Regions from separate parts of the Halomonas aestuarii genome, predicted to be linked through region 4. Evidence: predicted binding sites of a transcription regulator. Region 4 holds the regulator's gene; each other region holds the start of a gene.
The links. The regulator sigma-54, encoded in region 4, starts transcription at its own class of promoters, with help from an activator protein. The targets are predictions, from matches to a motif close to TGGCACNNNNNTTGCTNT.
Positions count from the first base shown of each region.

Region 1: a site for sigma-54 is predicted at 2,159-2,176, ahead of urtA (urea ABC transporter substrate-binding protein). Genes of this name have one in related genera too.
Region 2: a site for sigma-54 is predicted at 1,771-1,788, ahead of glnL (nitrogen regulation protein NR(II)). Genes of this name have one in related genera too.
Region 3: a site for sigma-54 is predicted at 2,025-2,042, ahead of BOX17_RS08300 (P-II family nitrogen regulator). Genes of this name have one in related genera too.

Region 1 covers NZ_CP018139.1:3,095,647-3,101,494, forward strand. The annotation lists gene BOX17_RS14395 (tripartite tricarboxylate transporter TctB family protein) at 1-404, shown strand, start outside; gene BOX17_RS14400 (tripartite tricarboxylate transporter permease) at 404-1,930, shown strand; gene urtA (urea ABC transporter substrate-binding protein) at 2,256-3,557, shown strand; gene urtB (urea ABC transporter permease subunit UrtB) at 3,675-5,273, shown strand; gene urtC (urea ABC transporter permease subunit UrtC) at 5,280-5,848, shown strand, end outside.
Region 2 covers NZ_CP018139.1:1,437,089-1,442,936, reverse strand. The annotation lists gene BOX17_RS06600 (ZIP family metal transporter) at 1-541, opposite strand, end outside; gene BOX17_RS06595 (DUF4124 domain-containing protein) at 699-1,277, shown strand; gene glnL (nitrogen regulation protein NR(II)) at 1,857-2,903, shown strand; gene glnG (nitrogen regulation protein NR(I)) at 2,896-4,305, shown strand; gene BOX17_RS06580 (hydroxymethylglutaryl-CoA lyase) at 4,401-5,354, shown strand; gene BOX17_RS06575 (CaiB/BaiF CoA transferase family protein) at 5,357-5,848, shown strand, end outside.
Region 3 covers NZ_CP018139.1:1,801,137-1,806,984, reverse strand. The annotation lists gene BOX17_RS08310 (YifB family Mg chelatase-like AAA ATPase) at 1-1,336, opposite strand, end outside; gene BOX17_RS17165 (accessory factor UbiK family protein) at 1,410-1,811, opposite strand; gene BOX17_RS08300 (P-II family nitrogen regulator) at 2,103-2,441, shown strand; gene BOX17_RS08295 (ammonium transporter) at 2,481-3,731, shown strand; gene glnK (P-II family nitrogen regulator) at 3,885-4,223, shown strand; gene BOX17_RS08285 (ferredoxin--NADP reductase) at 4,551-5,327, opposite strand; gene BOX17_RS08280 (LysR family transcriptional regulator) at 5,473-5,848, shown strand, end outside.
Region 4 covers NZ_CP018139.1:425,967-431,814, forward strand. The annotation lists gene lptC (LPS export ABC transporter periplasmic protein LptC) at 1-36, shown strand, start outside; gene lptA (lipopolysaccharide transport periplasmic protein LptA) at 33-563, shown strand; gene lptB (LPS export ABC transporter ATP-binding protein) at 563-1,288, shown strand; gene BOX17_RS01950 (RNA polymerase factor sigma-54) at 1,431-2,855, shown strand; gene hpf (ribosome hibernation-promoting factor, HPF/YfiA family) at 3,026-3,334, shown strand; gene ptsN (PTS IIA-like nitrogen regulatory protein PtsN) at 3,342-3,827, shown strand; gene rapZ (RNase adapter RapZ) at 3,871-4,791, shown strand; gene BOX17_RS01970 (HPr family phosphocarrier protein) at 4,795-5,064, shown strand; gene pmbA (metalloprotease PmbA) at 5,094-5,848, opposite strand, start outside.

The DNA of each region.
Region 1 (5,848 bases), 870 kb from region 4:
TCGCGTACGGCTGGGGCGCCACGCAACTCCCCGAACCCTTCGGCGGCAGTGAGGCCGTCGGTCCCGAGACCTTCCCGCTGCTGCTCTCCGTGGTGCTGGCCCTCTCCAGCCTCTACCTGATCGTCAGGCCCGACCCCGACAACGCCTGGCCCTGGAGCCGGACCGGCATCGAGCTGGTCATCGCCGTGGTGGTGCTGGTGCTCTACGCCATGCTGCTTCAGCCGCTCGGCTTCATCATCAGCACCGCCCTGGCCGTCGGCACCCTGTGCTGGCGCATGGGCGCGCGACCGCCGCGCGCCTACCTCGTCGGGGCGGTCTCCGGCCTGGTGGTGTACCTGGTGTTCAACTTCGCCCTGGACCTCGCGCTGCCGCTGGGCCTGCTCTCGTTCCTGGAGGTGAGCTGATGGAGACCCTCGGCTATCTGATCGACGGCTTCGGCGTCGCCCTGGCGCCGCACAACCTGATGTTCGCCCTCATGGGCGCCTTCCTGGGCACCCTGATCGGTGCGCTGCCGGGCCTGGGGCCGGCCAACGGGGTGGCGATCCTGATCCCGCTGGCGTTCACCCTGGGGCTCGCCCCCGAGACCGCCCTGATCATGCTCACCGCGGTCTATGCCGGCGCCATGTACGGCGGGCGCATCTCGTCGATCCTGCTCAACATTCCCGGCGACGAACCCGCCATGATGACCTGCCTCGATGGCTACCCCATGGCCCAGCAGGGCAAGGCGGCGGAGGCCCTGGCGATCTCCGCGGTGGCCTCGTTCATCGGCAGCCTGGTGGCCACCATCGGCCTGATCCTGCTGGCGCCGCTGCTGGCCGACTTCGCCCTGACCTTCGGCCCTGCGGAGTATTTCGCGCTCTTCCTGCTGGCCTTCGCCACCCTCGGCGGGATCACCGGCAAGAACCCGATGAAGACGGTGGTGGCCGCGGCCATCGGCCTGATGATCGCCACCGTGGGCATCGACAACACCGGCGTGCAGCGCTTCACCTTCGGCGTGCTGGAGCTCTACGAGGGGGTGGACTTCATCATCGCCATCGTCGGGCTCTTCGCCATCTCGGAGCTCTTGTTCTTCATCGAGGAGCGCGCCGGCGGCGGCAAGGAGAAGATGGTCGTCAACAAGCTCAAGCTCTCCTGGGCCGATATTCGCGCCATCCTGCCCTCGAGCCTGCGCGGCGGAGTGCTGGGCTTCATTGCCGGGGTCCTGCCCGGGGCCGGCGCGTCGCTGGGCAGCTTCATCGGCTACACCCTCGAGAAGAAGGTCGTGGGCAAGAAGGGCTACTTCGGCCAGGGCGACCCGCGCGGGGTGGCCGGGCCCGAGGCCGGCAACAACGGCGCGTCCAGCGGTGCGCTGGTGCCCATGCTGACCCTCGGCGTGCCGGGCAGCGGGACCACCGCCGTGCTGCTGGCACTGCTGATCTCGCTCAACATCACGCCTGGGCCGCTGATGTTCACCCAGCACGCCGACGTCGTCTGGGGAGTGATCGCGGCGCTGCTGATCGGTAACTTCCTGCTGCTGGTGCTCAACATTCCGCTGGTCGGCATCTTCGTGAAGCTGCTCTCGGTACCACCGATGTACCTGTTGCCGGTCGTCACCATGATCGCCTTCGTGGGGATCTACTCGATCAGCAACACCACCTTCGACCTCTACTTCATGGTGGCCTTCGGCGTGGGGGGATATGTGCTGCGCAAGCTGGAGATCCCGCTGGTGCCGGTCATCCTCGGCCTGCTGCTGGGGCCGGAGATGGAGAAGAACCTGCGCCATGCCATGGACATCTCCGACGGCGACTGGACCATCCTGTGGGACAGCGGGCTGGCCATCGGCCTGTGGGTGTTCGCCGGCCTGGGCCTGATCCTGCCCTACCTCATCGGTCCGATCCTGCGTCGTCGAATGACGGTGGCGACCGGCACGGGCAACCCGGAAGGCGACTAGCCCTCCCGTGTCCTCCCGGCCCCGCGGGGGCGTCGGCCTGGCCGGCGCCCCCGTCTTCTGTCTGGCCGTCTCGCCCCATTGCGGTGCGTTGCACCATGGGGCCGGTCGATCATGGCGCGCCGCGACGGGGCGCCTGCACCAGAAGATGGCCTGGGGGCGGCATCGCCCCCCGTTTCGCCCGCGCCCAACCGACTGATTGATTGTCGAAAAAACGGCATCTCGGCGACATGGCACATCCCTTGCGCGTTCATGCCAGAGGCATTCTCGCGATGTCCTCCTGCGCTGGACTCATCATCAACAAGAACATCGATCGCAAGGAGATCCCATGATCCCGTCATCCACTTACCGTTCCCCCCGCTGGCTGGCCGCGTCCCTCCTGAGCCTGGGGGTGGCCGCTCCCGCCATGGCCCAGGAGGATCCGATCAAGGTCGGCATCCTGCACTCCCTCTCCGGCACCATGGCCATCAGCGAGACGGTGCTCAAGGACACCGTCGAGATGCTCATCGAGCAGCAGAACGCGAATGGCGGCCTGCTCGGTCGCCAGCTGGAAGCCGTCGTGGTGGACCCGGCCTCCGACTGGCCGCTGTTCGCCGAGAAGGCCCGCGAGCTGCTGGCCCAGGAGGAGGTCGACGTGATCTTCGGCAACTGGACCTCGGTATCGCGCAAGTCCGTGCTGCCGGTGGTCGAGGAGCTCAATGGCCTGCTCTTCTATCCGGTGCAGTACGAGGGCGAGGAGTCCTCCGAGAACGTCTTCTACACCGGGGCGGCGCCCAACCAGCAGGCGATCCCCGCCGTCAACTACCTGATGAACGAGGTGGGCGTCGAGCGCTGGGTGCTGGCCGGGACCGACTATGTCTACCCGCGCACCACCAACAAGATCCTCGAGGCCTACCTCAAGGGTCACGGCGTGGGCGATGCGGACATCATGATCAACTACACGCCCTTCGGTCATTCCGACTGGCAGAACATCGTCTCCGAGATCAAGGCGTTCGGCAGCGAGGGCAAGAAGACCGCGGTGGTCTCCACCATCAACGGCGACGCCAACGTGCCCTTCTATCGGGAACTGGGCAACCAGGGCATCGACGCCGCCGACATCCCGGTGGTGGCCTTCTCGGTGGGCGAGCAGGAGCTCACGGGCATCGACACCGCGCCGCTGGTCGGGCACCTCGCCGCCTGGAACTACTTCATGAGCGTCGACACCGATACCAACTATGACTTCATCGACGCCTGGATCGAGTACACCGGCGACGACATGGCGGTGACCAACGACCCCATGGAAGCCCACTACATCGGTTTCAACATGTGGGCCGAGGCGGTGCGCAAGGCCGGTACCACCGAGGTCGACGAGGTCAAGGACGCCATCATCGGCGTCAGCGTCCCCAACCTCACCGGTGGCTATGCCGCGATGATGCCCAACCACCACATCACCAAGCCGGTGCTGATCGGCGAGATCCAGGACAACGGCCAGTTCTCCATCGTCTGGGAGACCCCCTCCACCGTGGCCGGCGATGCCTGGTCCGACTACCTGGAAGGTTCCAAGGACCTGATCAGCGACTGGCGCGCACCCCTGTCCTGCGGCAACTACAACGTCGTGAAGGGCAGCTGCGGTGGCGGCGAGGCCCAGTAAGAGGTCGTCCTACCATCACCAGGGCTTCCTCGCGGAATCCCGCTGACAGACCCACCGGGCCCACGTCGGCCCGGTGGTATCGGCACGCCACTCGACGATCATTCACAGGACACGTCCATGAAGATCCCCCCATGTCTCAGGCGGCTGCTGGCCCTTTGCCTGCTGGCCTGCCTGCCGCTGACCGCCCAGGCCCAGGAGGACGACGGCCAGTCCCTGCTCGCGTCCCTCGATGCGGCCTCCTACGCCCAGATGGGCGGGGCCATCGAGGCCATCGTCGACAGCGGCGACCCGCGCAGCCGCGACTGGCTGGAGGCCCTGCTCGGCGGCAAGCTGCAGCGCCACAAGGAGAGCGGGCGCTTCGTCGTGGTGCTCGAGAACCGGGGCCGCAACTGGCCGGTGGTCGATGCCCTGACCGGAGAGGACCTCGGCGAGATGTCGCGCCGCGAGCTCGACCGCATCGGCATCAACAATTCACTGCGCGGCCAGTTGCAGAGTGTCCTGGCCGTGCTCGACCTGCGGGTGGATGACGTGGGGGCCCGCCGCGAGGCGGCCCGCGACCTGCTGGGGCAGGTCGACGAGGCCATGGTGGCGCCCCTGCAGGACCTGCTCGAGGCCGAAGGGGATGCCGAGGTCGCCCGCCTGCTCGCCCAGGGGCTGGCGATCCATCGCCTCGAGCAGGGCCAGGTGGCGGCGGTCGATGTCCTGGCCGGCAGCCTCAACGGCGAGGTCCGCTCGGCCCTGAGCTCGGCGGCGCGAAGCGACGATCCCGCGCTCGCCGAGGCTGCCGAGGCCGCGCTCGCCGGCATCGACCAGAAGCTCAGGCTCAACCGCGGCCTGGAGACCCTCTACTTCGGCCTGTCGCTGGGCTCGGTGCTGGTGCTGGCGGCCATTGGCCTGGCCATCACCTTCGGCGTGATGGGGGTCATCAACATGGCCCACGGCGAGCTGATGATGCTAGGCGCCTATACCACCTGGGCGATGCAGCAGCTGCTGCCCGGCCAGCCCGGCCTGGCGCTGCTGCTGGCGATTCCCGCCGGATTCCTGGTGGCGGCGCTGGCCGGCATCGCCATCGAGCGCGGGGTCATCCAGTTCCTCAAGGGCCGACCGCTGGAGACCCTGCTGGCCACCTTCGGCGTCAGCCTGATCCTCCAGCAGCTGGTGCGCACCGTCATCTCGCCGCTCAACCGCACCGTGGTCACCCCGGAGTGGATGAGCGGCTCGCTGATGATCAACGAGGGCCTGTCGCTGACCTTGAACCGCCTCTACGTGCTGGGCTTCGCGATGCTGGTCTTCGCCGGCCTGATGCTGGTGATGCGGCGCACCCGGCTGGGCCTGGAGGTGCGGGCGGTGACCCAGAACCGTGCCATGGCCCGCGCCATGGGCATCCGGGCGACCCGGGTGGACATCATGACCTTCGCCCTGGGGTCGGGGGTGGCGGGGCTCGCCGGCGTGGCGCTCTCCCAGTTGACCAACGTCGGGCCCAACCTCGGCCAGAACTACATCATCGACTCCTTCATGGTGGTGGTGTTCGGCGGGGTGGGGAACCTCTGGGGCACCCTGGTGGCCGGGCTGTCGCTGGGCGTGATCAACCAGGTCCTCGAGCCCTGGGCCGGTGCCGTGCTGGCCAAGATCCTGGTGCTCGTCTTCATCATCCTGTTCATCCAGAAGCGCCCCCGCGGACTCTTTCCGCAGAAGGGCCGGGCGGCGGAGGGCTGATTTGCCATGTGGCTCACAAGACCGTTCCGTGAACGTGCGACGCAGCTCTTCCTGGGCGTCCTGCTCGCCGCCCTGGCCGCGGTGACGCTGCTCAACCTGGCCCTGCCGGCGGAGCATCCTCTGCATGTCTCGACCTACACCGTGACGCTGCTCGGCAAGTACCTGAGCTATGCGCTGCTGGCCGTGGCCGTGGACCTGGTGTGGGGCTACCTGGGGATCCTGAGCCTGGGGCACGGGGCCTTTTTCGCCCTGGGTGGCTACGCCATGGGCATGTACCTGATGCGCCAGATCGGCGATCGCGGGGTCTATGGCGACCCGCTGCTGCCGGACTTCATGGTGTTCCTCGACTGGGACGCACTGCCCTGGTACTGGCTGGGCTTCGACATGCCCTGGTTCGCCTTCCTGATGGTGCTGCTGGCGCCGGGGCTGCTGGCCCTGGTGTTCGGCTTCCTGGCCTTCCGGTCGCGGGTCACCGGGGTCTACCTGTCGATCATCACCCAGGCCCTGACCTTCGCCCTGATGCTGGCCTTCTTCCGCAACGAGATGGGCTTCGGCGGCAACAACGGCCTGACGGA
Region 2 (5,848 bases), 1.0 Mb from region 4:
CGAGCCACAGCAGGCCGCTCAGCCCCGCGATGGGTCCCAGGCAGGCCGCCAGCAGGAACAGGCCGATCAGTCGCCGGCTCGAGTAGGTCGTGCTGCTGCGCAGCTCGTGGTAGGCGTTGAAACCCTCGGGCAGGTTCTGCAGGGCCATCAGGCCGGCGAGCAGCAGGCTCCCGGGATTGTCAGTGGCGAAGATTGCCCCCAGCGCCAGGGCCTCGGGCACGAAGTCCGACAGCATGGCCGCCAGTTGGCTGGCCGACGTGCCGCTGCGGTTCAGGGCGATGTCCAGGGCCATGAAGGCCAGTCCCCCCGCCACGAAGCAGGCCGTGGCGGCGAAGGGCGAGATGGCCGACAGGCTGTCCGGCACCAGCACCAGGGCCACCGCGGAGAGCAGGGCGCCACCGCCCAGGGCGATGATGCCGTGACGCAGCTCGTTCTCGAGCCAGTCGATCGCTATGCATTCCACCCGGGCGAGCCAGGCTCCCAGCGGCATCGCCATGCCGGCCATCAGCGTGAGGGCGACCACCGTCTGCCATGCCTCCATGCGTCATCTCCTGTGTCCACCGGCCGCACGCCGCGTGCATGTCGGGTATCTGCACCCCATATCAACGCGTTGGCGCAATCGCCATTCCTCGGGCGCTCGCTTCTGCGCTAGTCTTGCATGATAAAGGGAAACCCATCGGCAACGCAGGAAGACGCGCATGAACAAGGCACTGGCAGTGTTGGTGCTGGGAATGTCGGTGAGCCTGGCGGCTCACGCCCAGACCATCTATCGCACCATCGACGCCCAGGGCAACGTGGTGTTCACCGACAACCCGGAGGGGGGCGGCGAGGAAGTGACGCTCGACCCGCTCACCGTGGTGCCCAGTCCCAGCGAGCCGGCGGGCATGGCGCCAGAGGTCCAGGGTGGCCAGGGGAGCGTCGGCACCGCGTCGCCGGGGCAGCCGTTCATGCCCTATGACAGCTTCAGCATCCTCTCGCCCGGCCAGGAGGAGACCCTGCCCACCGGTGCGGCCGGCAATGTCCAGGTGACCCTGGGCATCCAGCCTGACCTGCGCGAGGACCACCGGGTGCGGCTGCTGGTGGACGGACGGATCAGCCAGTCGGCCATGAATACCGATACCTTCCTGCTGAACAACCTGCCGCGCGGAGAACACGTGCTGCAGGCCGAGCTGCTGGATGCCAGCGGGGCGGTGCGCCATCGTACCTCGCCGGTGACCCTCTATGTGCAGCGAGCCAGCGTCAACCTGCCCCAGAACCCCAACAGCCCGGGCAGTTAGCTGTCCCATCGCCGGCCACATCGACCGCTGTGTCCGGACGGCACCCACAGGCCCTGTCGCGAGCCTGCGCCTCGCGACGATGGCCGCTTCGATGCCTTCGATCATGCGGACCGGGTGAAGGAGGGGCCTGCCTTCGACTACGTGGACCGGCTGATGGGCAGGAGTGTCCGGCCTCGCGACGACGACCGTTTCGATCCCTTCGATCATGCCGACCGGGTCAAGGAACGGGCCTTCGACTCCCGTGAGCGGCTGCGTGGCACGGAGTCCCGGCGGCGACGCGACCCCGAGCGGGCAGGGTGGCCGGGATCGTCTCATCACCCTCCGCACCATCACTCTCCACACCACCACCCTCTGCCCGACGACGCGCCCTGAGCCTTGCCTCTCCCCAGTCTCGCTGCACGGCAATGGGCGCAGCGCGCCCTTTTGCACTAAAGTGGTGCATCATGCTGGTGCGGCCTTGCCCTGATACGGCGCCATGACCTGCCTCATGAAGTGGCGCGCTTCTTGCAAGACTCCTTGCAACAGGTGCTCAAGGTGCTTCCTCCGGGGAGCGGGAACCGGATCGGGCAGGACGTCCCCATGTATCAACGCTTGATGGAACATCTCACCACCGCGGTGCTGCTGCTCGATGGCGAGCTCCGGCTGCGCTGGATGAATCCGGCCGCGGAGGCGCTGCTGGCGATCAGCCTCAGCCGCCTGAAGGGGCAGCCCCTGCCCTCCCTGGTGACGGGCGAGGAGGACATCGGGGCCCTGCTCGCCAAGGCGCGTGACGAATTCCATCCGTTTACCCAGCGCGAGGCGCGCCTGACCCTGGTCACCGGCGAGGTCCTCACCGTCGACTACACGGTGTCGCCCCTCTCCGCGGATGAGCTGCTGCTCGAGGTGGAACCCCGCGACCGGCTGCTGCGGATCTCCCGCGAAGAGGCGCTGCAGACCCGCCAGGAGACCATCAAGGTGCTGGCCCGCGGGTTGGCCCACGAGGTCAAGAATCCCCTGGGCGGCATCCGCGGGGCGGCCCAGCTGCTGGAGCGCGACCTCGATGATCCCGGCCTGCAGGAGTTCACCCGCATCATCATCGAGGAGGTCGACCGCCTGCGGGACCTGGTCGATTCGATGCTGGGGCCCAACCGGGTCATGCGTCACGAGCCCCTCAACATTCACAAGGTGCTCGAGCGCGTCCGGTCGCTGCTCATCGTCGAGCACCCGACGGTATGGATCGAGCGCGACTACGACCCCAGCCTGCCGGACCTGTCCGGCGACGAGTCGCAGATGATCCAGGCGGTCCTCAACGTGGCCCGCAACGCCGTGGAGGCGATGACCGAGGCCGGCACCGCCTCGCCGAGGCTGGTGCTGCGGACGCGCGCCCGCCGCCAGTTCACCCTGGGCGCCGAACGTCACCGGCTGGTCTGCGAGGTGGCGATCATCGACAACGGCCCGGGGATTCCCGAGTCGCTGCGCGAGACGCTCTTCTACCCCATGGTCTCCGGCCGCGCCGAGGGCAGCGGCCTGGGGCTCTCCATCGCCCAGTCGGTCCTGCACCAGCACCAGGGGCTGATCGAGTGCGATTCGGAGCCCGGCCACACCCAATTCCGACTGCTGATTCCGCTGGAGAAGCGCCATGACTGATGTCGCACGTGTCGTGGTCGTCGACGACGATCGCGCCATCCGCTGGGTGCTCGAACGTGCCCTGGCCCAGCCCGACCTCGAGGTCGAGTCTCACGAGCGTGCCGATCGCGCCCTGGAGCGCCTGCTCGAGGACCCGCCCGACGTGCTGGTCACCGATATCCGCATGCCGGGGCTCGATGGCCTGGACCTGATGGCCCGGGTGCGCGAGGTGCATCCGGAGCTCCCGGTGATCGTGATGACCGCCCACTCCGACCTGGACAGCGCCGTGGCCTCCTATCAGGGGGGCGCCTTCGAGTACCTGCCCAAGCCCTTCGACGTGGACGAGGCGCTGGCCCTGGTGCGTCGGGCGGTGGCCCATGCCCGCGAGCGGCAGCGTCCGGTCACCGTGCCCGAGGGGCTGGATGCCGAGATCATCGGCGAGGCCCCGGCCATGCAGGAGGTGTTCCGCGCCATCGGCCGGCTGTCGCACTCCCACATCACGGTGCTGATCAACGGCGAGTCGGGCACCGGCAAGGAGCGGGTCGCGCGTGCCCTGCATCAACACAGCCCGCGCTCCGGTAAGCCCTTCATCGCGCTGAACATGGCCGCGATTCCCAAGGACCTGATCGAGTCGGAGCTGTTCGGCCACGAGAAGGGCGCCTTCACCGGTGCCACGGCCCAGCGCCAGGGGCGGTTCGAGCAGGCCAACGGCGGCACCCTCTTCCTCGACGAGATCGGCGACATGCCCGCCGACACCCAGACCCGCCTGCTGCGGGTCCTGGCCGACGGCGAGTTCTACCGGGTGGGCGGCCACACCTCGGTGAAGGTGGACGTGCGGATCATCGCCGCCACCCACCAGAACCTCGAGACCCTGGTGGAGGACGGGCGCTTCCGCGAGGACCTCTTCCATCGCCTCAACGTGATCCGCGTCCACCTGCCCAAGCTCGCCGAGCGCCGGGAGGACATCCCGCGGCTCGCGCGCCACTTCCTGTCCGAGGCGGCCAAGGAGCTCTCCACCGACATCAAGGTGCTCACCCCCGAGGCCGAGGCCCATATCACCCGGCTGCCCTGGCCGGGCAACGTCCGCCAGCTGGAGAACACCTGCCGCTGGCTGACCGTGATGGCCTCCGGTCGCGAGGTGCTGGTCGAGGACCTGCCGCCGGAGCTGCGCGAGCCCGGAGCCACCGAGGGCGCCGTCGGCGACTGGCGCACCGCCTTCCGGGACTGGGCCGACCGGGCGCTGGCCGCCGGCCACACCCACCTGCTCGAGGAGGCCGTGCCGGACTTCGAGCGGATCCTGATCGAGACCGCGCTCAAGCACACCGGCGGCCGCAAGGGCGAGGCCGCGGAGCTGCTGGGCTGGGGCCGCAACACCCTGACCCGGAAACTGAAGACGCTGCTGCCGGCACTGGCCGAGGACTGACCGTTGGCTGCCTAGAACGAAAGGCGCATTGTTGAGCATGACGCCGCTGCCGTAGCGTCGATGCATAAGCAACCTATCATTCAATAGGACGCTCTATGCCCGACGCATCAGAGGCGGTTCCGGCGCGTGTCCAGGTCACCGAGGTGGGCCTGCGCGACGGCTTGCAGAATGAGCCCGTGCTGCTCCCCACCGAGGACAAGGCAAGGCTGGCCAGGGCGCTGGTGGCGGCGGGCGTCAGGCAGTTCGAGCTGACCTCCTTCGTCAGTCCCCGAGCCGTGCCGGCACTGGCCGATGCCGCCGAACTGGTCTCGGCCCTGCGCCAGATTCCGGACCTGCACCTCTCCGCGCTGGTCCCGAACCTTCGGGGCGCCGAGCGCGCCCTGGCGGCGGGCGTCGATGCGGTGGTGCTGTTTGTCTCCGCCTCTGCCACGCACAACGCCAAGAACGTCAATTGCTCCATCGACGACTCCCTGGCGAGGTTCGAGCAGATTTCCCGCCGCCTCGAGGGCAGCGGAATCGAGGTACGGGGGGCCATCGCCACCGCCTTCGGCTGCCCCTTCGAGGGAGAGGTCGACGTCCGCGCCGTGGGACGTATCGCCCGCCACTTCGCCGACCTCGGGGCGTCCCGGCTGTCACTGGGCGATACCACCGGCATGGCCACCCCGCCGCTGGTCACCGAGCGTGTCCGTCATCTGCGCGAGGTCACCCCCTCGCTCCCGCCGACCCTGCATTTCCACAACACCCGCGGCATCGGCCTGGCCAACGTCATGCAGGGCCTCTGGCTGGGCGTCGATCGCTACGAGAGCTCCATCGGCGGGCTCGGCGGCTGCCCCTTCGCCCCGGGGGCGTCGGGCAACATCGCCAGCGAGGACATGGTCTACCTGCTCGACGAAATGGGCATCGAGACCGGCATCGACCTCGAGGGCATGATCGAGGCCGGTCGTCTGGCCGCTCGCCTGATGGGGCGAGAGCTCCCCGCTCAAGTCACCAAGGCCGGGCCGCGCCTGGCCCTTGGCGACTGTGCCGATGTCCCTACCGCAAGAGGATGAGCATGTCCGACCATCATCCCCCAGCTTCGGGCTCTCTCTCCGGGATCCGCGTCATCGACCTGACCCGGGTGATCTCCGGGCCCTTCTGCACCCAGATACTCGGCGACCACGGCGCCGAGGTGATCAAGGTCGAATCGCCGGGGCATGGCGACGTCCTGCGCGCACAAGGCAACATGGTCAATGGCTTCAGCTGGTACTTCGCGCAGTTCAATCGCAACAAGCGCTCCCTGACCCTGGACCTGCGCCAGGAGGCGGGCAGGGCCGTGCTGCACCGGCTGCTGGAGGGGGCCGATGTGCTGGTGGAGAACTTCCGGCCCGGTGTGCTGGCGAAGATGGGCCTCGATGACGAGAGCCTGCGCGCGCACTACCCGCATCTGGTGGTCGGGCGCATCAACGGTTTCGGTTCCACCGGCCCCTATCGCGACCGCCCGGCCTACGACTTCATTGCCCAGGCCATGAGCGGCTTCATGGGCGTCAATGGCCCGGCCGACGGC
Region 3 (5,848 bases), 1.4 Mb from region 4:
AGGCCCGATCCTGCGCCTGCAGGGCGCAGGCCTCCTCCAAGGCCCGTCCCGACAGCTGCGCGTTGAGCCCCCCGCGGGCCGCCTGCCTCGCCCGCGCCGCCAGCACCCGCTCGCGCACCACCCTCGAGGACTCTCCCGGCTCCCGGGAGGTCAGCTGCTCGGGTGCCAGCGCCGGCACCTCCACCTGAAGGTCGATGCGATCGAGCAGCGGACCGGACAGCCGTGCCTGATAGCGCTGGATCTGGGCCGCGGTGCAGTGGCAGGGCTGACGCGGGTCGCCCAGGTGCCCGCAGGGACAGGGGTTCATGGCCGCCACCAGCTGGAAGCCGGCCGGAAAGCGTCGCTCGTGGCTGGCCCGGGCGATGTGGATCTGCCCCGATTCCATGGGCTCCCGCATCACCTCCAGGACGTGCCGGGAGAACTCCGGCAGCTCATCCAGGAAGAGCACGCCGCGATGGGCCAGGGAGATCTCCCCGGGGCGCGGCTTGGAGCCGCCGCCCACCAGGGCGACGGCACTGGCGGTATGGTGCGGAGCGCGGAAGGGGCGCACCCCCCACTGCTCGGCGCGGGGCAGCCCGCTCACGGAGCGGATCGCCGCCACCTCCAGGGCCTCCTGCTCGGTGAGCGGGGGCAGGATGCCCGGCAGGCGACTGGCGAGCATGGTCTTGCCGGTCCCGGGCGGGCCGGCGAAGAGCAGGTTGTGGCCGCCGGCGGCGGCGACCTCCAGCGCACGCCGGGCCTGGTGCTGGCCCCTCACGTCCGCCAGGTCGGGGCCCGGTTCCAGCGCCGGGGCGGGGCCCGGCGAGCGGTGCGGGAGAAGGGGCGCCTGCCCCAGCAGGTGCGCCACCACCTCAAGCAGGTGATCGGCGGGCAGCACGTCGAGGTCCCCGGCCAGGGCAGCCTCGTCGGCGTTGGCCCGGGGCACGATCAGCTGGCGGCGCGCATGGCGGGTGGCCATGGCCATGGGCAGCACCCCGGCCACCGGCCTGAGCCGGCCGTCCAGGGCCAGCTCGCCCGCGCACTCGACGCCCTCGAGGGCCTCGCGGGGCACCTGGCCGGAGGCGACCAGCAGCCCCAGGGCGATGGGCAGGTCGAAGCGGCCGCCCTCCTTGGGCAGGTCGGCGGGGGCCAGGTTGAGGGTGATGCGTCGCAGGGGGAAGTCAAAGCCAGCATTGACCAGGGCACTGCGGACCCGCTCGCGGCTCTCCTTGACGGCGGCCTCCGGCAGTCCCACCAGGGTGATGCCGGGCAGCCCGTTGGCCAGGTGCACCTCGACCAGCACCTCGGGCGCCTCGAGGCCGAGGCCCGCCCGGGTGTGGATGATTGCCAGCGTCATGCGCGATCCCTCGCCGCCTGTCTGCCCTCAGGCTAGTCCAGGCCGGCGGGGGGCGCCCGATACCGGGCGAGGATCAGCGGCTGGACTCGCCGGCGCCGGCGTCTTCCTCGGGGTTCGCGTCATCGGCGCTCGCACCGGGGCCGGGCTCTTGATTCGGCTCGCGCGTGGATGCCGCACTCGGCTCCTCCGGCAGCGCCAGCGCCGATGCGCTCGTCGTCTCCCGCGCGGGGGCGGTGTCCAGCACCGCCTCCAGTGCCGCCACCTGCTGCTCCAGGGCCTCGACACGGGCCCGGGTGCGCTGTAGCACGTCCATCAGGATGTCGAAGTCCTCCCGCGACACCAGCTCCAGGCGGTCGAAGGCGCCCTTGACCACCTGCTGGATCCCCTTCTGCACCTCTTCCGGGGCCTGGGAAGCGCCCTGCAGCCGGTCGCCGATCTGCTGGGCCAGGCGGCTGATGCGGTCGTGGCTCACCATGATGTCTCTCCTGAAACGTGATTTGGATGCCTGTCCAGAGGATACGCAAGCCTCGGGCGCCGCGCATTATCCGGCTATGCTTGACCATGGTGCAGATGCACTTCGACATGGCACCAGAACAGTGCATGACCGCGATCGGCCTCCTGCACCCCATCGCCTCCCTTCACCAGATGCACCCCCAGTCCACTGAAATCACGAAAATATTCCGCAAAGTGGCACGGTTTGCGCAAAGACAGGGCAGCCACTTCTCGGTGGCATTGCGCCGCCCATCATCCGTAGGGGAGATCCGACATGAAGCTGATCACCGCCATCATCAAGCCATTCAAGCTCGACGACGTCCGCGAGGCACTCGCTGAAAACGGCGTCCAGGGCATCACCGTCACGGAGGTCAAGGGCTTCGGCCGCCAGAAGGGCCACACCGAGCTCTATCGCGGTGCAGAGTACGTCGTCGACTTCCTGCCCAAGGTCAAGGTCGAGGTCGCCGTGGACGACGCGCGCCTCGATACCGTACTAGACGCCATCTGCAGCGCGGCCAACAGCGGCAAGATCGGCGACGGCAAGGTCTTCGTCACGCCACTGGAGGACGCGATCCGCATCCGCACCGGAGAGCGCGGAGCCGATGCCGTCTGACGGCCCCTCCCTTCCCATTCCTGACGTGGAGAGACACCCATGAGTGAACTTCCGGAACTGAGCTACGCGCTCGATACCTTCTACTTTCTGATCTGCGGCGTACTGGTCATGTGGATGGCCGCCGGCTTCTCGATGCTCGAGGCAGGCCTGGTGCGCTCCAAGAACACCGCCGAGATCCTCACCAAGAACATCGCCCTGTTCGCCATCGCCTGCACCATGTACCTGCTGGTGGGCTACTACGTGATGTACTCCAGCGAGGCCGGAGGCATCCTGCCGAGCCTGGGCGCGCTGATCGGCAGCGAGAACGGCGTCGATGCGGTGCTCGCCGGCGGCGATGACGCCCCCTACTACTCCATGCGCTCGGACTTCTTCTTCCAGGTCGTGTTCGTGGCCACCGCCATGTCCATCGTCTCCGGTGCCGTGGCCGAGCGCATGAAGCTGTGGGCCTTCCTGGCCTTCGCCGTGGTCATGACCGGCTTCATCTACCCGGTGTCCGGCTACTGGACCTGGGGCGGTGGCTGGCTGGCCGAGGTCGGCTATTCCGACTATGCCGGCTCCGGCATCGTGCACCTCGCGGGTGCCGCCGCGGCCCTGGCCGGCGTGCTGGTGCTCGGCCCGCGCAAGGGCAAGTACGGCAAGGACGGCAGCATCTACGCCATCCCCGGCGCCAACCTGCCGCTGGCTACCCTGGGTACCTTCATCCTGTGGATGGGCTGGTTCGGCTTCAACGGCGGCTCCGAGCTGAAGATGTCCGACGTGTCCTCCGCCAACAATGTGGCCCAGGTGTTCGTCAACACCAACGCGGCCGCCGCCGGCGGCGTGATCGCCGCGCTGATCCTGGCCAAGCTGTGGTTCCGCAAGGCCGACCTGACCATGTCCCTGAACGGCGCCCTGGCGGGCCTGGTGGCCATCACCGCCGATCCGCTCTCGCCCAGCGCACTGGGCTCCGTGATGATCGGTGTCGTGGGCGGCCTGCTGGTGGTCATCGCCATCGTGACCCTGGACAAGCTGAAGCTGGATGACCCGGTGGGTGCCATCTCCGTGCACGGGGTGGTCGGCATCTGGGGCGTGCTGGCCGTGCCGCTGACCAACAGCGGAGCAAGCTTCGGTCCGCAGCTCATCGGCATCCTCGGCATCTTCTTCTGGGTGTTCGTGGCCAGCCTGATCGTCTGGCTGATCCTCAAGGCCGTGATGGGCATCCGGGTCACCGAGGAAGAAGAGTACGAAGGGGTCGACCTGGCCGAGTGCGGCCTGGAAGCCTACCCCGAGTTCAGCGCCTCCAAGAAGTGAGGCAAGGACCCGCGCGAGCCCGTAAGCTCCGCCCGGCCCCCTTCGGGGGGCCTTTTTTATTCCTCCCGCAGCGGGTGTATGCTCTGGCACAATGAACGCAGCCAGGGTGGCGGCCACCGCCACCGACCAACGGACACGACGAGGATCAAGACCATGAAACTGGTGACCGCCATCATCAAGCCGTTCAAGCTCGACGACGTCCGGGAGTCGCTCTCCGAGATCGGCGTCCAGGGCATCACCGTCACCGAGGTCAAGGGCTTCGGCCGCCAGAAGGGTCACACTGAGCTCTACCGCGGCGCCGAATATGTCGTCGACTTCCTGCCCAAGGTGAAGCTAGAGGTGGCCGTGGATGACGACATGGCGGAGAAGGTGATCGATGCCATCACCCAGGTGGCCAACACCGGCAAGATCGGCGACGGCAAGATCTTCGTCACCGCCCTGGAGCAGGTGATCCGCATCCGTACCGGCGAGACCGGCAAGGACGCGGTCTGATCACCCGCCTGGTGCCGGTACCTTCGGCAAGACCTTCGTCACCGCCCTGGAGCAGGTGAGCGGAACGCCGCACCGCCGCATCCGTACCGGCGAGACCGGCAAGGACGCGGTCTGATCACCCGCCTGGTGTCGGTACCTTCGGCAAGACCTTCGTCACCGCCCTGGAGCAGGTGAGCGGAACGCCGCACCGGCAAGACCGGCAAGGATGCCGTTGAGGCCCTGAACGCCAGGCGCCCGCACAGTAGAACCCCCGCAGGCATGACCTGCGGGGGTTCTTTTCATCCGCCATCGTCGGCCGTGAGGGATGCCTCGGGCGCGGGTCGCGCCCTATTTCTCGACGAAGGCCCGCTCGATGACGTAGTCGCCGGGCTCGCCCATGCGCGGCGAGATGGTGAAGCCCAGCTCGTCGAGCAGGTGGCTGGTGTCGTCGAGCATCGCCGGGCTGCCGCAGATCATGGCACGGTCCTGCTTGGGATCGATGGCCGGCAGTCCCGTGTCCTCGGCGAGCTTGCCGCTGCGGATGTGGTCGGTCAGCCGCCCCATGGTGTGGAAGGTCTCCCGGGTCACGGTGGGGTAGTAGACCAGCTTCTCGCTGATCTCCTCGCCCAGGTACTCGTGGGCGGGCAGGTCCTTCTGGATGAAGTCGGCGTAGGCCAGCTCGCTGACGTTGCGCACGCCGTGCACCAGCACCACCTTCTCGAAGCGCTCGTAGACCTCGGGGTCCTGGATCAGGCTCATGAACGGCGCCAGCCCGGTGCCGGTGGAGAGCAGGTAGAGGTTGCGTCCCGGCAGCAGGTCGTCGGTGACCAGGGTACCGGTGGGCTTGCGGCTGACCATGATCTGGTCGCCCACCTTCAGGTGCTGCAGCCGCGAGGTCAGCGGACCATCGGGCACCTTGATGCTGAAGAACTCCAGGTGGTCCTCGTAGTTGGGGCTGGCGATGGAGTAGGCGCGCATCAGCGGCTTGCCGTTCACCTCGAGGCCGATCATCACGAACTGGCCGTTCTTGAAGCGCAGGCTGCGCTCCCGGGTGGTCCGGAAACTGAACAGGGAGTCGTTCCAGTGATGCACACTGAGAACGTCCTCTAGCGCGAACTTGCTCATGCCGACTCCTTTAATATTCCAAAAATGAATAGATTGGACCATCAAATCGATACCGCAATTCTAAGAGCCGGGGCATTATCTGTTAAATGGATTGTATGGATAACACTTATCTATAATCTGGATATCAAGACCCGCGAGGATCGTCATGCGTTACACCCTGCGCCAGCTGGAAGTCTTCGTCGCCGTCGCCCAGCACGAGAGCGTCTCCCGGGCGGCCCGCGCCCTCGCGCTCTCGCAGTCGGCGACCAGCACCGCCCTGGCCGAGCTGGAACGCCAGTTCGACTGTCGGCTGCTGGATCGCATCGGCAAGCGCCTCAAGCTCAATGCCCTGGGCTTCCAGCTGCTCCCCAAGGCGGTCGCCCTGCTCGATCGTGCCGAGGAGGTGGAGGAGCTGCTGCGGGGACAGCAGGGCATCGGCACCCTGGACGTGGGCGCCACCCTGACCATCGGCAACTACCTGGCGACCCTGCTGATCAGCGACTTCATGCAGCGCCACCCGGGCAGCCGCGTGCGCCTGTCGG
Region 4 (5,848 bases):
CATCCGCCCGCGACCCACGAGGACCCCGAGTCATGACGCGACCTTCCCTCGCCCCCCTGCTGACCCTCGGCGTCATCGGCGTGCTGCTCGGCAGCGCCCCGGCCCTGGCCCTGGAGGGTGACGCCAGCGCCCCGATCGAGGTGGAAGCCAACCAGCTCGACCTCGATGACCGCGCCGGCACCGCCGTCTACACCGGCAACGTGGAGATCCGCCAGGGCAGCATGCAGCTGACCGGCGACCGGGTGGAGATCGTGCGCAACGACGAGGGCGAGCTCAGCCGCGCTACCGCCACCGGCGAACGTGCCTACATCGAGCAGAAGCCCGCCCCGGACGAGCCCCTGGTCCGCGGTTGGGGCCGCACCGTCGTCTACCACGTCGCCGATCGCCGCATCGAGCTGATCGACCGCGCCGAGCTGCACAAGGACGGCGACACCTTCGACGGGGGGTACCTCGAATACTTCCTCGACCGCCGCGTCGTCCAGGCCCGCTCCGAGGCCGAGGGCGTCCAGGAGCGCCAGCGCGTGCGGATGACCCTCGAGCCCGAACAGCAGGACGGCCAGTGATGAAGACCCTGAGCGCCCGGCACCTGGCCAAGAGCTACAAGCGTCGTCGCGTGGTGCAGGACATCAGCGTCTCCATCGAGCAGGGCCGGATCGTCGGCCTGCTCGGCCCCAACGGGGCCGGCAAGACCACCTCCTTCTACATGATCGTCGGCCTGGTTCGCGCCGATGCCGGCGAGGTGCACATCGACGACCTCGACCTCTCGACGGCCGCCATGCATGAACGGGCCCGGGCCGGCATCGGCTACCTGCCCCAAGAGGCCTCGATCTTCCGCAAGCTGTCGGTCGCCGACAACATCATGGCGATCCTCGAGACACGCCGCGACCTCGACCGCCAGGGCCGCCAGGCCCGGCTCGAGGAACTCCTCGAGGACTTCCACGTGACGCATATCCGCGACAACCTTGGCATGAGCCTCTCCGGGGGCGAACGGCGACGCGTGGAAATCGCCCGGGCGCTGGCGACCGAGCCCGCCTTCATCCTCCTCGACGAGCCCTTCGCCGGCGTCGACCCCATCTCGGTGGGCGAGATCAAGGGCATCATCCGCCAGCTCAAGGCCCGCGACATCGGCGTGCTGATCACCGACCACAATGTCCGCGACACCCTGGACATCTGCGATACCGCCTACATCGTGGGCGACGGCCGGATCATCGCCGAGGGCAATGCCGAGGCGATCCTGTCCAACCAGCGCGTGCGGGAGGTCTACCTGGGCGAGGACTTCCGCCTCTGATTGCAATCACCTGATATACCTGTCGTTATATCCCGACGGCATGAAGATTGCGGATGGCACGATTGTTGCAAATTATCAGGTTGCAACCCCCTCGGGCAGGGGCTAGGGTAGGGGTTTTCGGCACGCCGGGGGAACTCCTCTCATGGCCATGAAGGCTTCCCTGCAGCTTCGCGTCGGCACCCAGCTGACCATGACGCCCCAGCTGCAGCAGGCCATCGCCCTGCTGCAGCTCTCGACCCTGGACCTTCGCCAGGAGATCCAGCAGGCGCTGGAGTCCAACCCCCTGCTGGACGTCGAGGACGAGTTCGGCGAACAGGCGGTGAGCGAGACGCCCGACGACGACTGGGCCAGCGAGATCCCCGAGGAACTCACCACCGATAGCGACTGGTCCGACACCTACCAGGACCTCGGCACCGCCCCCGCCGGCGGCAGCGGCGAGGGCCCCGACTTCGAACGCCAGGCGTCGGGCCAGAGCCTGCAGGGCCACCTGGCCTGGCAGCTGGCCATGACCGACCTCGACGAGCGCCAGATGCGCATCGCCGAGAGCCTGATCGACAGCATCAACGGCGACGGCTATCTCACCCAGCCCCTGGAAGAGATCCGGGACGGCTTGAGGACCCAAGGCCTCGCGGGCCTGAGGAGCCGGGAAGTCGAGCAGGTGCTCCTGCGCCTCCAGCAGTTCGAGCCCACCGGCGTCTTCGCCCGGGACCTGCGCGAGTGCCTGCTGCTGCAGCTGGCCACCCTGCCCGATGACACGCCCCTGCTGCCCCAGGCCCGCCGCCTGGTTCGCCAGTTCCTCGAGGCGCTCGCGGGCGACGACCGCCGCCTGCTCAAGCGCCGGCTCGGCCTCGACGACGCGGCCCTCGACACGGTGATCGACCTGGTGCGCTCGCTGGATCCTCGCCCCGGCAGCGCCTTCACCGAGAGCGACAGCGACTACGTGATCCCCGACCTCGTCGCGCGTCATACCCGCGAGGGGTGGCAGGTGGAACTCAATCCCGAGGCCATGCCGCGCCTGCGCATCCAGCCCGACTACGCCGCCCTGATCCGACGCGCCGACAAGAGCGACGACAACCAGTTCCTCAAGGACCACCTGCAGGAAGCGCGCTGGCTGATGAAGAGCCTCTCCAGCCGCAACGACACGCTGCTGCGGGTGGGCCGCGAGATCATGGTGCGACAGATCGACTTCCTGGAGCATGGCGAGGAGGCCATGAAGCCGCTGATCCTGGCCGATATCGCCCAGGTCGTGGAGATGCATGAATCGACGATCTCGCGGGTCACCACCCAGAAGTTCATCCATACCCCGCGCGGCATGTTCGAGCTCAAGTACTTCTTCTCCAGCCAGGTGGGGGGCGGCAACGGCGAGGGCGACGCCCACTCCAGCACCGCCATCCGCGCCCGGATCCGCAAGCTGATCCAGGACGAGCCCCCGCGCAAGCCGCTTTCCGACAGCCGGCTGGTCGCGCTGCTCGAGGAAGCCGGCATCAGCGTCGCGCGCCGCACGGTGGCGAAATATCGCGAGGCGATGGGCATCCCCTCCTCCAGCGAGCGCAAGCGGTTGCGTTGAACGATCCCCCGCGACGCCCTCAAGCGCCCTCCTGCCGCCTATTGACCCGAACGCAAGCGATTGAAATGACGCCGTTCACGGGGAGCTCCAATCCCCCGGGGCGAAGGGGTATGCAGGACGGCAAAAAGGGTTACAATCGAGCCACACCCCGCAAGAGCAAGGAGCGTGTCATGCAAGTCAACATCACCGGCCATCATGTGGAACTGACCGACGCACTGCGTGACTATGTGCAGGAAAAACTGACCCGCGTCGAGCGTCACTACGACAACATCACCAATGTGCAGGTCACCCTCTCCGTGGAGAAGGAACGCCAGCAGGCCGCCTGCACCCTGCATGCCGCCGGTGCTGACCTCCATGCCGAAGCCATGGAGAGTGACATGTATGCCGCCATCGATGCCCTGGCCGACAAGCTCGACCGTCAGCTGGTGAAGCACAAGGAAAAGGCACAGGCCCGCGCCCAGGGCGCCGGCGCTCGCTGATCCCGTCATGACACTGGACGCCATCCTGCCCCCCGAGCGCACCCTCTTCGATGTGCCGGGGGGAAGCAAGAAGCGGGTGCTGGAGTTCTTCAGCACCTTCATCGCCCAAAACACGCCCAGCCTCGACAGCCAGGAGGTCTTCAGCCGACTGATCGGCCGGGAGCGGCTGGGCAGCACCGGCATCGGCAACGGGGTCGCCATTCCCCATGCCCGGAACCCGCACTGCAAGGCCCCCATCGCTGGCTTCCTCAAGCTGGCTGAGCCGGTGGACTTCGATGCCATCGACGGGGAACCGGTGGACCTGGTCTTCGTGCTGCTGGTCCCCGAGGAGGCCGACGAGGCCCACCTCGCCCTGCTCGGCCAGGTCGCCGGCGTGATGAACGACGCCGATACCCGGGCCCGGCTGCGGCACAGCTCAAGCCAGCGCGAGCTCCATGAGCACCTCATGGAGGCGATCCGACAACAGGCCCCGACCGGCAGCCAGGGAGGCTGAGCCCTCCCTGCCCCCCGGCCCGTCCCCCAGCCAGGAGACCCGCATGCAGCTCGTGATCATCAGTGGCCGGTCGGGTTCCGGCAAGTCGATCGCGCTGCAGGCGCTGGAGGACCTCGGCTACTACGCCATCGACAACCTGCCGGCGATGCTGCTGGGCTCGCTGGTGGACGAGCTACAGGATGACCGCACGGTGCGCTCCTCGATGGCCGTCAGCATCGATGCCCGCAACCTGCCGGAGGCCCTGAAACGCTTTCCGCAACTCCTGCACGATCTGCGCGCACGCAACGTGGACTGCCAGGTGGTCTACCTGACCACTGATGCCCGGATCCTGCTGGAGCGCTACTCCCACACCCGCCGCCGTCACCCGCTCACCCGCGGCAGCGACATGACCCTGGCCGAGGCCATCGACTCCGAGGAGCAGGCGCTCTCGGAGATTCGCGATCTCGCCGACCTGGTCATCGACACCACGCGGCTCTCGGTGCACGAGCTCCGGGGGCGCATCACCGACCAGGTGGCGGGCCATCGGGCGGAGCAGATGACCCTGACCGTGGAGTCCTTCGGCTTCAAGCGCGGGGTGCCCCTGGACGCGGACATCGTCTTCGACGCCCGCTGCCTGCCCAACCCCTACTGGGATCCGGCCCTGCGCGACGCCACGGGGCGGGATGCCAGCATCATCGCCTTCCTCGACAGCTACCCGGTCGTCACCGAGATGCATGACGACATCCTCGCCTGGGTGGAACGCTGGCTGCCCCGCTACCAGGCCAGCCAGCGCAGCTACCTCACCGTGGCCATCGGCTGCACCGGGGGACAGCATCGCTCGGTCTACCTGGCCGAGCGACTGGCCGACCACCTGGCGAAGCGGCATGCCGGCATCCGGCTGCGCCACCGCGAGCTGGGGATGCAGGTCAACCTCCCCGCCGAGGACGAGACGGACGGCAACGACCCGCTACAGGAAGGAACCTGACGCGTGCCGAAACGCAAGCTGACCCTGACCAACCGGCGTGGCCTGCACGCCCGGGCCGCCACCAAGCTGGTGCAGTGCTGCCGGCCCTTCGATGCGCGGGTCACCGTGCACCGGGGGAGCCAGGAGGCCGATGCCGGCAACATCATGTCGCTGCTGATCCTCGCCGCGCCCTGCGGCACCGAGCTCGAGGTCTACACCGAGGGCGAGGACGCCGAGGCGGCCCTCGAGGCCATCACCGCGCTCTTCGAGGCCCGCTTCGACGAGGATGCCTGAGCCCGGGCCCGCTGCGGGCCCGGGGCCGGTCAGCCGCCGGCCACCATCATCTCGTCGACCAGCCAGCTGCCGGTATGGATGCTGCCGCGGGTATCGGTATCGTCCCCCACGCCCACTAGCCCCTGGAACATCGTCTCGAGGTTGCCGGCGATGGTGAACTCCTCCACCGGATGCTGGATCCGTCCGTTCTCGACCCAGAAGCCGGCCGCCCCGCGCGAGTAGTCTCCCGTCACACCGTTGACGCCCTGCCCCATCAGTTCGGTGACCAGCACGCCGCGCTCCATGCGCGCCAGCAGGTCCTCGCGGCTCTGAAGCGGCGCTGTGATGCGCAGGTTGCGGGCCCCGCCGGCATTGCCGGTAGTGGTCAGGCCGAGGCGCCGAGCGCTGTAGGCCGAGAGCATGTAGCTCTCCAGGCGACCGTCCCGGATGAAGACGTTGTCGCGGGTCTGCACGCCGTCGTTGTCGAAGGGCGAACTCGCCATGGCCCCGACCTCCATGGGGCGTTCGCCGAGGCTGAACCACTCGGGGAAGAGCGCATCGCCCAGGCGATCACAGAGGAAGGAGGCCTCGCGGAACAGCGCCCCGCCGGCGATGGCGCTCATCAGGTGGCCGACCAGGCCGCTGGCCAGGGTCGGGTCGAAGAGCACGGGCATACGCCCGGTGGCCGGGCGGCGGGCGCCGAGGCGACGCAGGGTGCGCCGGGCGGCGCTCTCGCCTACCGCCTCGGCGGCAACCAGGTCGCGGGGGTCGCGGGCGCTGGTGTAGTCATAGTCGCGCTGCATGC